2 regions of the Streptomyces sp. GB4-14 genome follow, and region 1 is predicted to be linked to the other one. Evidence: riboswitches for the same ligand, from Rfam matches in the RefSeq annotation. Region 1 holds a riboswitch; the other holds the start of a gene.
What was found. A riboswitch is a leader RNA that binds a small molecule or an ion and turns the genes downstream of it on or off. The one in region 1 is predicted to bind glycine.

Region 1 (7,387 bases):
CTCGGACCGCCAGGCGCGCTCGTTCTCCAGCATCAGCGCGGAGATCGACAGGCCGGTCTCCTTGGTGAGCCGCAGCAGCTCGTCACCGGTGCGGAAGGGGTACTTCAGCACGGTGTCGTCGAGCTTGATCCGGTCCGCGCCCACCGCGTCCTCGTCGACGACGAAACCGCCGCCCACCGAGTAGTACGTCTTGGCCAGCAGCTCCGCGCCGGAGGAGTCGTACGCCCACAGCGTCATGCCGTTGGCGTGGTAGGGGAGCGCCTTGCGGCGGTGCAGCACCAGGTCGTCGTCGAAGGAGAAGCCGATCTCGTGCTCGCCGAGCAGCCGCAGCCGCCCGCCCTCCCTGATCTTCTCGACGCGCTCGTCGGCCGACTCCACGTCCACCGTGCGCGGCGAGTCGCCCTCCAGGCCGAGCAGCACCGCCTTGGGCGTGCCGTGGCCGTGCCCGGTGGCGCCCAGGGAGCCGTACAGCTCCGCCCGCACCGAGGCGACGGAGGCCAGGAGGTCCTCGTTGCGCAGTCGCCGGGCGAACATCCGGGCCGCCCGCATAGGGCCGACCGTGTGCGAGCTGGACGGGCCGATGCCGATCGAGAACAGGTCGAAGACCGAGATGGCCACGGGAGGACTCCTCAGGGTTCGGCGGACGACGCTGTCCACCGGGGAAGGGCGGTTCAGTGGGACGGGTGGGGTGCTGAATCGTTCATGCGCTGCATGGTGCGGGGCACCGCGCCCACCGACCCAGTGTGCGCGATGCCCCGTGCGTCCGTGAAAAAAGCGGACGGAACTACCGCAGACCGGGGTAGAGCGGGTGCTTCGCGGCCAGCGCCGCGACCCGGTCCCGGAGCGCCTCGGCGTCGTACGACGGCTTCAGCGCCTCGGCGATCACGTCGGCGACCTCGGCGAAGTCCTCGGCCGTGAAGCCGCGGGTGGCCAGGGCGGGCGTGCCGATGCGCAGACCCGAGGTGACCATCGGCGGGCGCGGGTCGTTCGGGATCGCGTTCCGGTTGACGGTGATCCCGACCTCGTGCAGCCGGTCCTCGGCCTGCTGGCCGTCCAGCTCCGAGTTCCGCAGGTCCACCAGGACCAGGTGCACGTCCGTGCCGCCGGACAGCACGTCCACGCCCACGGCCTTCACGTCGTCCTGGACCAGACGCTCGGCCAGGATGCGGGCGCCCTCCAGCGTGCGGCGCTGGCGCTCCTTGAACTCCTCCGAGGCGCACACCTTGAAGGCGACCGCCTTGGCGGCGACCACGTGCTCCAGCGGGCCGCCCTGCTGGCCGGGGAACACGGCGGAGTTGATCTTCTTGGCCAGCTCGGCCGTGGAGAGGATCACACCGCCGCGCGGACCGCCGAGGGTCTTGTGCGTGGTGGTGGTCACGACGTGGGCGTGCGGCACCGGGTTCGGGTGCAGGCCCGCGGCGACCAGACCGGCGAAGTGCGCCATGTCGACCATGAGGTAGGCGCCGACCTCGTCCGCGATCCGGCGGAACGCGGCGAAGTCCAGCCGGCGCGGGTACGCCGACCAGCCGGCGACGATCAGCTTCGGCTTGTTCTCCTTGGCCAGGCGCTCGACCTCGGCCATGTCCACGACGCCGGTGTCGTCCACGTGGTACGCGACCACGTTGTAGAGCTTGCCCGAGAAGTTGATCTTCATGCCGTGGGTCAGGTGCCCGCCGTGCGCGAGGTTCAGACCCATGATCGTGTCGCCCGGCTTGAGCAGCGCGAACATCGCGGCCGCGTTGGCCTGGGCGCCCGAGTGCGGCTGGACGTTGGCGTGCTCGGCGCCGAACAGCTCCTTCACCCGGTCGATGGCGATCTGCTCGATCACGTCGACGTGCTCGCAGCCGCCGTAGTAGCGGCGGCCGGGGTAGCCCTCGGCGTACTTGTTGGTCAGCACCGAGCCCTGGGCCTCCATGACCGCGACCGGGGCGAAGTTCTCCGAGGCGATCATCTCGAGGGTGGACTGCTGCCGGTGCAGCTCGGCGTCGACCGCGGCGGCCACCGCCGGGTCGAGCTCGTGCAGGGGCGTGTTCAGAAGCGACATGCGGCTACGGCTCCTCAGCCCGCGACGAACGCGTCGTACTCGGCGGCGGACAGCAGGTCGGCCGGCTCGTCGGTGACCCGCACCTTGAACAGCCAGCCGCCCTCGAAGGGGGCCGAGTTCACCAGCGCCGGGTCGTTCACCACGTCCTCGTTGACCTCGGTGACCTCGCCGGAGACGGGGGAGTACAGGTCGCTGACGGACTTGGTGGACTCCAGCTCGCCGCAGGTCTCGCCCGCGCTCACCGTGTCACCGACCTCGGGGAGCTGGACGAAGACCACGTCGCCGAGCGCGTTGGCCGCGTGCTCCGTGATGCCGACCGTCGACACGCCGTCCTCGGCGGCCGACAGCCACTCGTGCTCCTTGCTGTAACGCAGGTCCTGGGGGTTGCTCATGGCCTGAATTCTCCTGTACGCGGGAAACTGCTGATGACGGGGAGGGCACGCGAAGCGGCCGGACGGGTGGGACCCCCGTGCCGCGGACGCGTGAAAGCCGGCCGGAGGCCGGCTACGACGGTGTCACTTCTGCCGCTTGTAGAACGGCAGCGCCACGACGTCGTACGGCTCGTGGCTGCCGCGGATGTCCACACCGACGCCCTCGGTGCCCGGCTCCGCGTGGCCCGCGTCGACGTAGGCCATGGCGATCGGCCTGCCCAGGGTGGGGGAGGGGGCGCCGGAGGTGACCTCGCCGATCTTCTCGCCGCCGGCGACCACGGCGTACCCGGCGCGCGGCACCCGGCGGCCGTGGGCGACCAGGCCGACCAGGACGCGCGGCGGGTTCTTCGCGGCACGCTCGGCGGCCTCGGCGAGGGCGGCGCGGCCCACGAAGTCGCCCTCCTTCTCGAACTTCACCACCCGTCCCAGACCGGCGTCGAAGGGCGTGAGGGAGGTGCTCAGCTCGTTGCCGTACAGCGGCATGCCCGCCTCCAGGCGGAGCGTGTCCCGGCAGGACAGGCCGCACGGGACCAGCCCGTGGCCCTCGCCCGCCTTCGTCAGCGCCTGCCACAGCTCCACGGCGTGCTCCGGCTTCACGAACAGCTCGAAGCCGTCCTCGCCGGTGTAGCCGGTGCGGGCGATCAGCGCGGGGACCCCGGCCACGGTGCCCGGCAGGCCGGCGTAGTACTTCAGCCCGTCCAGGTCGGCGTCGGTGAGGCTCCGCAGGATCGCCGGGGACTCGGGGCCCTGCACGGCCAGCAGCGCGTACGCGTCGCGGTCGTCGCGCACCTCGGCGTCGAAGCCCGCGGCCCGCTCCGTCAGCGCGTCCAGCACCACCTGGGCGTTGGAGGCGTTGGCCACCACCATGTACTCGGTGTCGCCCAGGCGGTAGACGATCAGGTCGTCCAGGATGCCGCCGTCCTCACGGCAGATCATCGTGTAGCGGGCGCGGCCCGGCTTCACGCCCGAGATGTTGCCCACCAGCGCGTAATCGAGGAGGGCGGCGGCCTGCGGGCCGGTGACCGTGATCTCGCCCATGTGCGAGAGGTCGAAGAGGCCGGCCCGCGTGCGCACGGCGTTGTGCTCGTCGCGCTCGGAGCCGTAGCGCAGGGGCATGTCCCAGCCGGCGAAGTCGGTCATCGTCGCGCCGAGCGACCGATGCAGGGCATCGAGCGCGGTACGGCGGGGTTCGTTACTGCTCATCGGTCGGTCTCCCAAGGCGATGGGTGTCCCTCCCGCGCGAGTTCATTCGAGCGTGGGGGAAGGCGAGGTCGTTTCCTCCCCATCTGTCATCGGAACCTGAGAGGTTCGCCATGACCACCGGCGACACGGCGATCAGGACTTGCACCTTGGGTGGGACCACCGCAGCACTGCGACGGCGGCCCGCTTTTCAGATGTGCCTCGCCCGCGCGGTAACGGTGCCTGAGAGATTCAAGGGAGGGACTTGCTCCTTCGGCGCCCCGGCGGCACAGGTGCCGGGGACTCTCCCGCGCGGATTCAAACGGCCGGTATGCAGTTGGCGCGCACATCATTGCACGCATCGTGGGACACCGGCAGGGGGCCCTTGCCGGGGGTGCACGGCTCGTGCAGGCTCGGTCACAGGGAGCTGTGACAGGCCTGTACCGGAATGAGTACGCGACCGAGAGCGACCTGGCATTACCTTCTCTTTACACGCGGCGGGGATCGGACCTCCATATCCGGCCCCAGGGGAGGACGACCACGGTGAACAGGCCCACGGCGTACGCCGGCACCACAGGCGTCGCGCTGCCGCGGCAGCACGCGCACCGGGCCCACGGCGCCCGCGACGCGGCGCCCGCCCCCCTCGTCCAGGATCTGCGCGCCCGCTCAGGACGCAGCCCGCGCGCCCTGCTCTTCGGCCCCCGCGACCTCGTCGTCGTCACCGGACTGCCCGGCAGCGGCAAGTCCACGCTGATGCGGCGCACGGTGCACGACGACCGCGTCGACTCCCAGGACGCGCGTGACCGCTGGGACAGCCGCATGCCCCGCCTGCTGCCGTACGCCCTCTACCGCCCCCTGGTCCGGCTCGCCCACTACGCGGGACTGCGCCGCGTGCTGCGCTCCGGCCGGCCGGTCGTCGTGCACGACTGCGGCACCCAGACCTGGGTGCGGCGCTGGCTGGCCCGCGAGGCCCGCCGCCGCGGGGCCGCGCTGCACCTGCTGCTCCTCGACGTCCCGCCCGAAGAGGCACTGGCCGGGCAGCTGGAGCGCGGCCGGGGCGTCTCGCGGTACGCCTTCCGCCGGCACCGCACCGCCTGCGGGCGGCTGCTGGAGGCGGTGGAGTCGGGCCGGGTGCCGGAGGGCTGCGCCTCGGCGGTGCTCGTCGACCGGGACGCCGCGAACGCCCTGCGCCGGATCGGCTTCACCGGCTGACCGGCTAGCCTTTCCGCCAAGCAGCGGCATCAGGCAGACGGTGGGCGACAGATGGACTTCCCGGCGGACAACCCGGAGCGGACGCACTTCCACCCGCACGGCGGGTGGCCCGGCAACGAACTGGAGGAGGCGCTCTCCGCCTCCCTCGGCGTCCCCTCGGCGGGAGCCCGCATCGTCGAGGTCCTCGGCCGCAGCTTCGTCTGGGTGCCCCTGCCGAACGGCGGCGGCCCGCACAGCGGCCCCCTCGACCTGCCCACCATGGAACTGGACGGCCAGGCGTATGTGCCGGTCTTCAGCTCCGAGGAGCAGTTCCGCCAGGTCGTCGGCTCCCACATGGGCTGCACCATCGCGCCCGCCGTGGAGTTCGCCCGCGGACTGCCCCCGCAGGCCGGCATCGTGGTCAACCCGGGCGGCACGGTCGCCGTCCCGCTGCCGCCGGCCGCGGTGGCCGAGCTGTGCCGGGCCGGGCGCTCCCCGCTGGACGGCCCGGCGAGCGGCGGCCGCGTCCGGCTGTTCGAACCGGACTGGCAGGACGACCCGGTGGACTTCCTCGCCGCCGCCTCGCAGGAGTTCGACGCCCTCGGTGTGGTGGCGACCGCCCGCCGCTGCCTGGCCGCCATCGAGACGGCGGACCCGGTGCTGTTCGTCGGCGTGGAGCTGCTGCACTGGGAGGGCGACCCGCGCGCGCTGCCGCTGGACGCCCTCGGCCGGGCGCTGGGCCGCAGCCCCGCCCGCTGGCCGGTCAACCTCGTCGTCCTCGACGTGGCCCAGGACCCGGTCGCCGACTGGCTGCGCGCCAAGGTCCGCCCCTTCTACCAGCGTGCGTGACGCCGCCGCCGCCCGCCTTCCGCGCACTGACAGCAGACCCCCGGAGACCGTCGGCTTAAGCTAGGAGCATTGGCCGGCAGGGTGTTGTACGGAGGGGCGATACAAGTGAGCGCTGGCACCGCGGCGGCCGGACAGGTCGAGCACATGCTGCGCCAGGTGACGCCCGGGCGTTACGACGCCTACGAGGCCTTGCTGCGCGCCCTCGCCACCCCCTCGTCCGGCAGGGTCTGGATGCTGCTCTGGCACGGCCAGGCCGGCTCGCCGGACGCCCAGTACGGGACCATGGAGGTCGAAGGGCACGGCTACGCGCCCTGCGTGACCTCCGCCCAGGAGCTGTCCGCCAGCGGCTGGAACCGTTCGTACGAGGTGGTCGACGGGCTCGAGGTGGCCCGCGCCCTCTACCCGGACCGCTACGGCCTCTGGCTCAATCCGCACGCGCCGGGCGGCGGCGTCGGCATCCCCTGGCTCGACCTGCGCCGCATCGCCGGCGGACTCGACCAGCAGCCCGCCGGACCGCTGCGGCTGTCCGAACCGGCCATCGAGATCCCGCAGTTCTACGCCCTCCTCGCGCAGAACGCCCACCGCACCCCGGCCGTGCGCGCGCTGCGCCGCGCCTGGGTGCAGCCCGCGCTGGGCGCCCCGTACCTCGCCATCGGCCTGGACGTGTACGACACCTCGCCGCCCGCCGTGGAGTCGGTGCGGCAGATGATGCGGCAGTCGCTGTCCGCGGTGCCCGACGGGCTGCCGGTCTCCACCGTCGCCCTGTCCGACGAGCACGACCCGGTGGCGATGTGGCTGCGCGTCAACGGGCGTCCGTTCTACGACCGCGAGGCGCACGCCCCGGCCCCCGCCACGGGCTACGGCTACCCGCCCGCACACCGCCTCTGACCGGTACGTCTTCCCGAGGTCCCCGGCACGGCGCCTCGGCCGCCGGGGGTCTCGCGCATGGTGACGCAGTGTCACGACGTCCAGCATGTGGACAAGGGGAAGTCGCTGCGAGTCCTGTCCTGACCCGTCCGCCGCTGATTTTGCGTCAGATTCCGTCGAATGCGATCAGCTACCTGTCGCTAACCCCCTGTCACCTGCGGTTTCACCGCGTCATCACGTCATCCGAGGCCCCGTGAAAGGCACTTGAGGCACCTTCGTTTGTGTCCCCGGTGTTAAATCATCGCGCGAAGATGCCGGAACAGTCCCTTATGTCGACTGTTCAGATCTCAGGTAGGTATCACCGCTATCCGGACTGTTCCTGACTCACTGCGAACGTCTGTAGTGTTCGGCCGGTCAAGATGCATCCACATAGCGGACCCGGAGTGGCCCCAGTATGCGCATATTCAAGACCCGAGCCGCTCGGGCGATCACGGCCGCGGTCGCGGTCGGTCTGATCGCCACGGGCTGCGCCAGCGAGCGGGACAGCGACAACGAGAGCGGCGGCAAGAAGGACACCTTCGTGTTCGCCGGTGCAGGCGACCCGGGATCCCTGGACCCTGCCCTCGCGAGTGACGGTGAAACCTTCCGCGTGACCCGCCAGGCGTTCGAGGCCCTCCTCGAGCACGAGTCGGGCGGCACCAAGCTGGTCGGCGGCCTCGCCGAGACCTGGTCGAGCAACGACGCGGGCACCGTCTGGACCTTCAACCTCCGCAAGGGCGTGAAGTTCCACGACGGCGAGGAGTTCAACGCCGCCGCGGTCTGCGCC
Region 2 (7,387 bases), 4.0 Mb from region 1:
CTGGGCAGCCGTCGAGCCCAGGTGCGGGCGGAGGTCACTCCGGTCCGTACGCGTCCCATGCCCCCGGCGGGCAGCCGCGGCAGGAGGATCCGTCCATGGCCCTGGTGTGTTCCAGGTGCGGCAACCGCAACGCGGAGAACAGCCGCTTCTGTTCGAACTGCGGTGCGCCGCTGAAGCCGGGCGTCACCCCGGAGCGCCCTTCCGAGACGACGTCCACGATCTCCATCTCCGGCCTCGAGGCTTACGACTCCGAGGCCACCGGCCAGCACCAGGTGCCGGCGCTCTCCCCGGAGGCGCAGGCGGCCGTCGACGCGCTGCCGGTGGGCTCCGCCCTGCTGGTCGTGCGCCGCGGTCCGAACTCGGGCAGCCGCTTCCTGCTGGACGGCGACCTGACCACGGCCGGGCGTCACCCGCAGAGCGACATCTTCCTCGACGACGTGACGGTCTCCCGGCGCCATGTGGAGTTCCGCCGCAGCCCGGACGGCTCGTTCACGGTCGCCGACGTCGGCAGCCTCAACGGCACCTACGTCAACCGCGAGCGGATCGACCAGGTCGCCCTGTCCAACGGCGACGAGGTGCAGATCGGCAAGTACCGGCTGGTCTTCTACGCGAGCCAGCAGAACTACTGACAGCCCCCGGCCGCGGTCCGGGGACTCCAGGAAGGGTCGATGGTGCAGACACCGAGCGGCGGCGCCGGCCACGGCGCCGCCGTCACGGACACCGGACTGCTGAGCATCGGTGCGGTGCTGAACGTGCTGCGCGAGGAGTTCCCCGAGGTCACCATCTCCAAGATCCGCTTCCTGGAGTCGGAGGGGCTCGTCGAGCCGCGCCGCACCCCGTCGGGGTACCGGAAGTTCAGCGCCGAGGACGTGGAACGCCTCGGCCATGTGCTGCGCATGCAGCGCGACCACTACCTGCCGCTCAAGGTGATCCGCGAGCACCTGGCTGCCATGGAGCGCGGCGAGGCCCTGTCCCTGCCGGCGCTGAGCCGTCCGGGTGACGGCGAGGACCCCGCCGACTGCGGCGCCCCGGAGACACCCGCCGCCGCCCGCATCGGCCGCATCCAGCTGCTCGCCGCCGCGGGCGTGGACGAGCAGCGGCTCGCCGAGTGGGAGTCGTACGGACTGCTCGTCCCGGTCGGGGACGGGGTGTACGACGCGGAGGCGGTCACCGTCGCCGGGCTCCTCACGGAACTGGGGCGGTACGGGATCGAGCCCCGCCATCTGCGCGCCATGAAGGCGGCCGCCGAGCGGGAGGCCGGGCTGGTGGAGCAGGTCGTCGCGCCGCTGCGGCGCCACCGCAACCCGCAGACCAGGGCGCACGCCGAGGACCGCACCAGGGAACTGGCCGGTCTGACCATGAAGCTGCACGCGGCGCTGGTGCGGTCGGCGCTCGGGGTGCGGCTGCCCTGAGGAGGACCTCGAGACCTCCGGGGAACAGCACAGCGCGGCCGGATCGGCCACCCGATCCCGGCCCGACTACCCAAACGTCCCGGGCACGGCCTAGGGTTGCTGTGTGAACGAGCTCGATGTCGTAGGTGTCCGGGTCGAAATGCCCTCCAACCAACCGATCGTGCTGTTGCGTGAAGTGGGCGGCGACCGCTACCTCCCCATCTGGATCGGCCCCGGGGAGGCGACGGCCATCGCCTTCGCCCAGCAGGGCATGGCGCCCGCACGGCCGCTGACCCACGACCTGTTCAAGGACGTGCTGGAGGCCGTGGGACAGGAGCTCACGGAAGTGCGCATCACCGACCTGCGGGAAGGCGTGTTCTACGCCGAGCTGGTCTTCGCCAGCGGTGTCGAGGTGAGCGCCCGTCCCTCCGACGCCATAGCACTGGCCCTGCGTACGGGAACGCCGATCTACGGAAGCGACACGGTGCTGGACGACGCCGGCATCGCGATTCCGGACGAGCAGGAGGACGAGGTGGAGAAGTTCCGCGAGTTCCTCGACCAGATCTCGCCCGAGGACTTCGGGACCAGCAACCAGTGAGCCGTTTCCCGGGGCCTCGGCGCCGGTCGCGGTCCGCGCCGAGGACATTCGGCTAGCCTTTCCCCGGGACGGGGCACGGGAAACCACTCTCAGGGTGATTATCACTCGGCGTGCCGAGTGTGGCGATCGTTGACGCACCCTTGGTGACTGCCTACCGTCGAGGAGGCAGGTCAAGGACGGAGGTCGGCGTGAGAAGCAGCGGCGACGGTACGGCTGGGGGTGCCCCCGGACGCGTTTTCGGGGCGGGCGGGCCGTATCCTCCCCAGAGCTCTCCGCTCCGCTCGGGCGGGGGCCATCCCGCGCGTGGCGGTGCGATCGATCCCGCTCCGCAGCGACCGGCGGCTGTGCCGGGCGGTGGAGGGGCGGTGGCCATGGCGTCCGAGGAGATCGGCTACCGGGGGCCCACGGCCTGCGCGGCGGCCGGCATCACCTACCGCCAGCTCGACTACTGGGCGCGCACGGGGCTGGTCGAACCGAGCGTGCGCCCCGCCCACGGGTCCGGCACCCAGCGGCTGTACAGCTTCCGCGACGTCGTCGTGCTGAAGATCGTGAAGCGGTTCCTGGACACCGGCGTGTCCCTGCAGAACATCCGCACCGCCGTCCAGCACCTGCGCGAGCGCGGCTTCAGCGACCTGGAGCGCATGACGCTGATGAGCGACGGCGCCACGGTCTACGAGTGCACGTCGCCCGACGAGGTCCACGCCCTGCTCCAGGGCGGTCAGGGCGTCTTCGGCATCGCCGTCGGCGTGGTGTGGCGGGATGTCGAGAGCGCCCTGTCGCAGCTGCACGGCGAGCGGGTCGACACGGGGGAGACCCTGATCGGGCACAACCCGATGGACGAGCTGGCCCGGCGCAGGAACCGCGCGGTCTGAGTCCGCGCCGCGCGGGGCCCGGCCCGACGAGGACGTTGTCAGTGGCGTAGGGCAGCATCGAAGATGTGAGATCCGCTCCCACGATCCTGCATCTCGACATGGATGCCTTCTACGCCTCGGTGGAGCAGGCGTCCAAGCCGAGTCTGCGCGGCAAGGCCGTGATCGTGGGCGGACTCGGGCCCCGAGGCGTGGTCGCCACTGCCTCCTACGAGGCGCGTGTGCTGGGTGTGCACTCCGCGATGCCCATGTCCCAGGCCCGGCGGCTCGCGCCGAACGCCGCGTATCTGGTGCCCCGGTTCGCGCTGTACCGCTCGATCAGCGACCAGGTGATGACACTGCTGCGCGCCCTCTCGCCCCTGGTGGAGCCGCTCAGCCTCGACGAGGCGTTCGTCGACCTGGAGGCCGGCGGCACGGCGTGGGACGAGCGGTCGGCGCGGCTGGCCGGCGCGAAGCTGCGCGCGGACATCCGCGCGGTCACCGGTCTGACCGGCTCCGTGGGGCTGGCCGCCTCCAAGATGCTGGCGAAGATCGCGTCGGAGCAGGCGAAGCCGGACGGGCTGGTCGTCATCGAGCCCGGCACCGAGCGGGCGATGCTCGAACCGATGCCGGTGCGGACCCTTCCCGGCGTCGGGCCCGCCACCGGCGACCATCTGCGGCGGGCCGGCATCCACACGGTCGGCGAGATCGCCGAGGCGGGCGAGGACGAGCTGGTGCGGTTGCTGGGCAAGGCCCACGGACACGCGCTGTACGCGATGGCGCTGGCCCGGGACGACCGGCCCGTCGTCGCCGAGCGCGAGACCAAGTCGGTGTCCGTCGAGGACACGTACGACGTGGACATCCACGACCGGGTGCGGGTCGGCCTGGAGGTGCAGCGGCTCGCCGACCGCTGCGTGCGCCGGCTGCGGGGGGCGGGGCTGTCCGGACGCACCATCGTGCTGAAGGTACGGCGGTACGACTTCTCCACGCTGACCCGCTCCGAGACGCTGCGCGGCCCCACCGACGACCCGGCCGTCGTCCGGGAGGCGGCGGCGCGGCTGCTGGACTCGGTGGACACCACGGGCGGCGTACGACTGCTCGGCGTCGGCGTCAGCGGGCTGGCCGACTACACGCAGGAGGACCTGTTCGCCCAGGCGGCGGGCGGTGCGGGGGAGGAGGTCGCCGAGGGCGAGGAGTCCGAGCCCGCGCCCGAACGGCGTCCGGAGGTCCCGGTGGAGCGGCGCTGGCCCGCGGGCCACGACGTCCGGCACACCGAGTACGGGCACGGGTGGGTGCAGGGCAGCGGATTGGGCCGCGTGACGGTCCGGTTCGAGACACCCGGCTCGGCGCCCGGCCGGGTGAAGACGTTCCGCGTCGACGACCCGGCGCTGGAAGCAGCGGATCCGCTGCCGCTGGTGGAGGCGCCGCCGGCCCTGCCCGAGCCGATGGGACCCCCGGAGATGCTGCCTCCTCCGCCCCGGCCACCGGAAGCCTGAGGGCGCGGGCCGGGCCCGCGCCGGGAACCCGTTGCTGCGGTGGGGCGCCCGGCGTGCCCGTGCAGGCGGTCCCAACTCGCCGCGTGCGAGACGGTCCCACCGCGCAGGCTGCGCCGTGGCGGCTCGCCGTGAGACACGGCCCGAGGGAGCCGCGCCGGTCCTGCGAAGCGCCGCGGGCCGGTCCCGGGTTTGTGGGGCGGACGCACCTGAGGGACCGTGGCCCCCCCGGGGGGCGTCAGGTGTGTTCCTCCTGGCCCGCCAGCTTGCCGAAGTCGCGGTCCGGGAGCGGGGGAGGGGAGCCCACGTCCAGGCCGTAGTGGTGGTACAGCTGGAGCTCCTGCTCCGGGGACAGATGGCGGCCGACGCCGAAGTCCGGCGCGTCCTTGATGAGAGTCCGTTCGAACGGCACGTGCAGGGCCCCGTCGATCAGCTCGCTGGGTTCCAGGGGCACGAAGGCGTCCCGGCTGAACAGGCCGGTGCGTATCGCCGCCCACTCCGGCACGCCGGTGGCGTCGTCGAGGTAGACCTCGTCGATCGTGCCGATGCGGGTGCCGTTGCGGTCGTACGCCTTGCGGCCGATGAGGTGACGCGGGTCGATGTCCGTCTGCACGGGCCCTCCACTCGTAGCAAACTCATCCGATAGCACTACAGAAAGGCACAATCCGCGGAACGGCCACTCGAAGGCGGGGGTCCGAACCTCGCTGGTACGCTGGCAACGGCCGCTGACCCCGTGCGGGAGAGTCCTCCAGGCACCACCGGAGGCGCCGAAGGAGCAAATCCTCCCCGGAATCTCTCAGGCACACGTACCGCACGGACGAGGTCACTCTGGAAAGCAGGGCGGGTGTCGACGGCTTCCGCTCTCACCGACGGTGAAAACCGGACCGCCAGCGGCGTCCCGGTGAAACTCTCAGGTTGAGATGACAGAGGGGGAGGCCGTCCGGGCACCTGCGCCGTGGTGCCCCTCGAAGGTCGTCGGACCAGGAGGCCTCCTCAATGACTGCCCCCCGCACCCCGCTCTCCGAGCTCGAACAGGGAATTCCCTTCGAGCAGCGCCACATCGGCCCCGACCACGAGGCCCGGGCGAAGATGCTGGCCCAGGTGGGCTACGGCTCGCTCGACGAGCTGACCGCCGCCGCCGTGCCCGACGTGATCAAGAACGCCGACGCGTTGGACCTGCCCGGCGCCCGCAGCGAGGCCGAGGTGCTCGCCGAGCTGCGCGCCCTCGCCGGCCGCAACCAGGTCCTCGGCTCCATGATCGGTCTGGGCTACTACGGCACCTTCACCCCGCCGGTCATCCTGCGCAACGTCATGGAGAACCCCGCCTGGTACACGGCCTACACGCCGTACCAGCCGGAGATCTCGCAGGGCCGGCTCGAGGCGCTGCTGAACTTCCAGACGATGGTCGCCGACCTCACCGGCCTGCCCACGTCCGGAGCCTCCCTGCTGGACGAGGGCACCGCCGCCGCCGAGGCGATGGCGCTGTCCCGGCGCATGGGCAAGAACAAGAAGGGCCTCTTCCTGGTCGACGCGGACGCCCTGCCGCAGACCGTCGCCGTCATACGGACCCGCGCCGAGCCGACCGGCGTGGAGGTCGTCGTCGCCGATCTGAGCGACGGCATCCCCGCCGAGCTCGACGGACGTGAGATCAACGGCGTCCTGATCCAGTACCCGGGGGCGTCCGGCGCCGTCCGGGACATCAAGCCGGTCATCGACCAGGCGCACGAGCGTGGCGCGCTCGTCACCGTCGCCGCCGACCTGCTCGCCCTCACCCTGCTGAAGTCCCCCGGCGAGCTGGGCGCGGACATCGCGGTGGGCACCACGCAGCGCTTCGGCGTCCCCATGGGCTTCGGCGGCCCGCACGCCGGCTACATGGCCGTGCAGGACAAGATGGCCCGCAGTCTGCCCGGCCGCCTCGTCGGCGTATCCGTCGACGCCGACGGCAACAAGGCGTACCGCCTGGCGCTGCAGACGCGTGAGCAGCACATCCGCCGGGAGAAGGCCACCAGCAACATCTGCACCGCGCAGGTGCTGCTCGCCGTCATGGCGGGCATGTACGCGGTTTACCACGGTCCCGAGGGCCTGCGGACGATCGCCCGTCGCACCCACCGCTACGCCGCGATCCTCGCCGAGGGCCTGCGCTCCGGCGGCGCCGAGGTCGTCCACGGCTCCTACTTCGACACCCTCACCGTGCGGGTCGCCGGGCGGGCCGCCGAGGTCGTCGCCGCCGCCCGCGACAACGGCGTCAACCTGCGCCTCGTCGACGCCGACACGGTCTCCGTCGCCTGCGACGAGACCACCACCCGCGACCAGCTCGCCGCCGTGTGGCGCGCCTTCGGCGTCGAGGCCGACGTCGAGGCCCTGGACCCCTCCGCGCAGGACGCCCTGCCGGACGCGCTGCTGCGCACCGACGACTACCTCACCCACCCGGTCTTCCACCAGCACCGCTCCGAGACGGCCATGCTGCGCTACCTGCGCCGCCTCGCCGACCGTGACTACGCGCTGGACCGCGGCATGATCCCGCTGGGCTCCTGCACCATGAAGCTCAACGCGACCACCGAGATGGAGCCGGTCACCTGGCCCGAGTTCGGTCAGCTGCACCCGTTCGTCCCGGCCGAGCAGGCCGAGGGCTACCTCACGCTCATCCGCGAGCTGGAGGAACGTCTCGCCGAGGTCACCGGCTACGACAAGGTGTCCCTCCAGCCCAACGCCGGATCCCAGGGCGAGCTGGCCGGTCTGCTCGCCGTCCGCGGCTACCACCGCGCCAACGGCGACGAACAGCGCACCGTGTGCCTGATCCCGTCCTCCGCGCACGGCACCAACGCCGCGTCCGCCGTGATGGCCGGCATGAAGGTCGTCGTCGTCAAGACCGCCGGGAACGGCGAGGTCGACGTCGAGGACCTGCGCGCCAAGATCGAGCAGCACCGCGACGAGCTGGCCGTGCTGATGATCACCTACCCGTCGACGCACGGCGTCTTCGAGGAGCACGTCGCCGACATCTGCGCCCAGGTGCACGAGGCCGGCGGCCAGGTGTACGTCGACGGCGCCAACCTCAAC

Region 2: linked by a shared signal. The riboswitch ahead of gcvP (aminomethyl-transferring glycine dehydrogenase) and the one ahead of gcvT (glycine cleavage system aminomethyltransferase GcvT) in region 1 are both predicted to bind glycine.

Annotation. Positions count from the first base shown of each region.
Region 1 covers NZ_RZHO01000002.1:1,734,250-1,741,636, reverse strand. Annotated here, with positions in the region: gene ELQ39_RS08940 (L-serine ammonia-lyase) at 1-618, opposite strand, end outside; gene glyA (serine hydroxymethyltransferase) at 785-2,044, opposite strand; gene gcvH (glycine cleavage system protein GcvH) at 2,059-2,436, opposite strand; gene gcvT (glycine cleavage system aminomethyltransferase GcvT) at 2,560-3,678, opposite strand; glycine riboswitch at 3,752-3,875, opposite strand; glycine riboswitch at 3,876-3,975, opposite strand; gene ELQ39_RS08920 (AAA family ATPase) at 4,198-4,866, shown strand; gene ELQ39_RS08915 (enhanced serine sensitivity protein SseB C-terminal domain-containing protein) at 4,918-5,694, shown strand; gene ELQ39_RS08910 (enhanced serine sensitivity protein SseB C-terminal domain-containing protein) at 5,800-6,582, shown strand; gene ELQ39_RS08905 (ABC transporter substrate-binding protein) at 7,016-7,387, shown strand, end outside.
Region 2 covers NZ_RZHO01000002.1:5,731,039-5,738,425, forward strand. Annotated here, with positions in the region: gene ELQ39_RS27400 (FHA domain-containing protein) at 1-629, shown strand, start outside; gene ftsR (transcriptional regulator FtsR) at 669-1,412, shown strand; gene ELQ39_RS27410 (bifunctional nuclease family protein) at 1,516-1,989, shown strand; gene ELQ39_RS27415 (MerR family transcriptional regulator) at 2,178-2,861, shown strand; gene ELQ39_RS27420 (DNA polymerase IV) at 2,927-4,333, shown strand; gene ELQ39_RS27425 (PRC-barrel domain-containing protein) at 4,569-4,943, opposite strand; glycine riboswitch at 5,057-5,152, shown strand; gene gcvP (aminomethyl-transferring glycine dehydrogenase) at 5,327-7,387, shown strand, end outside.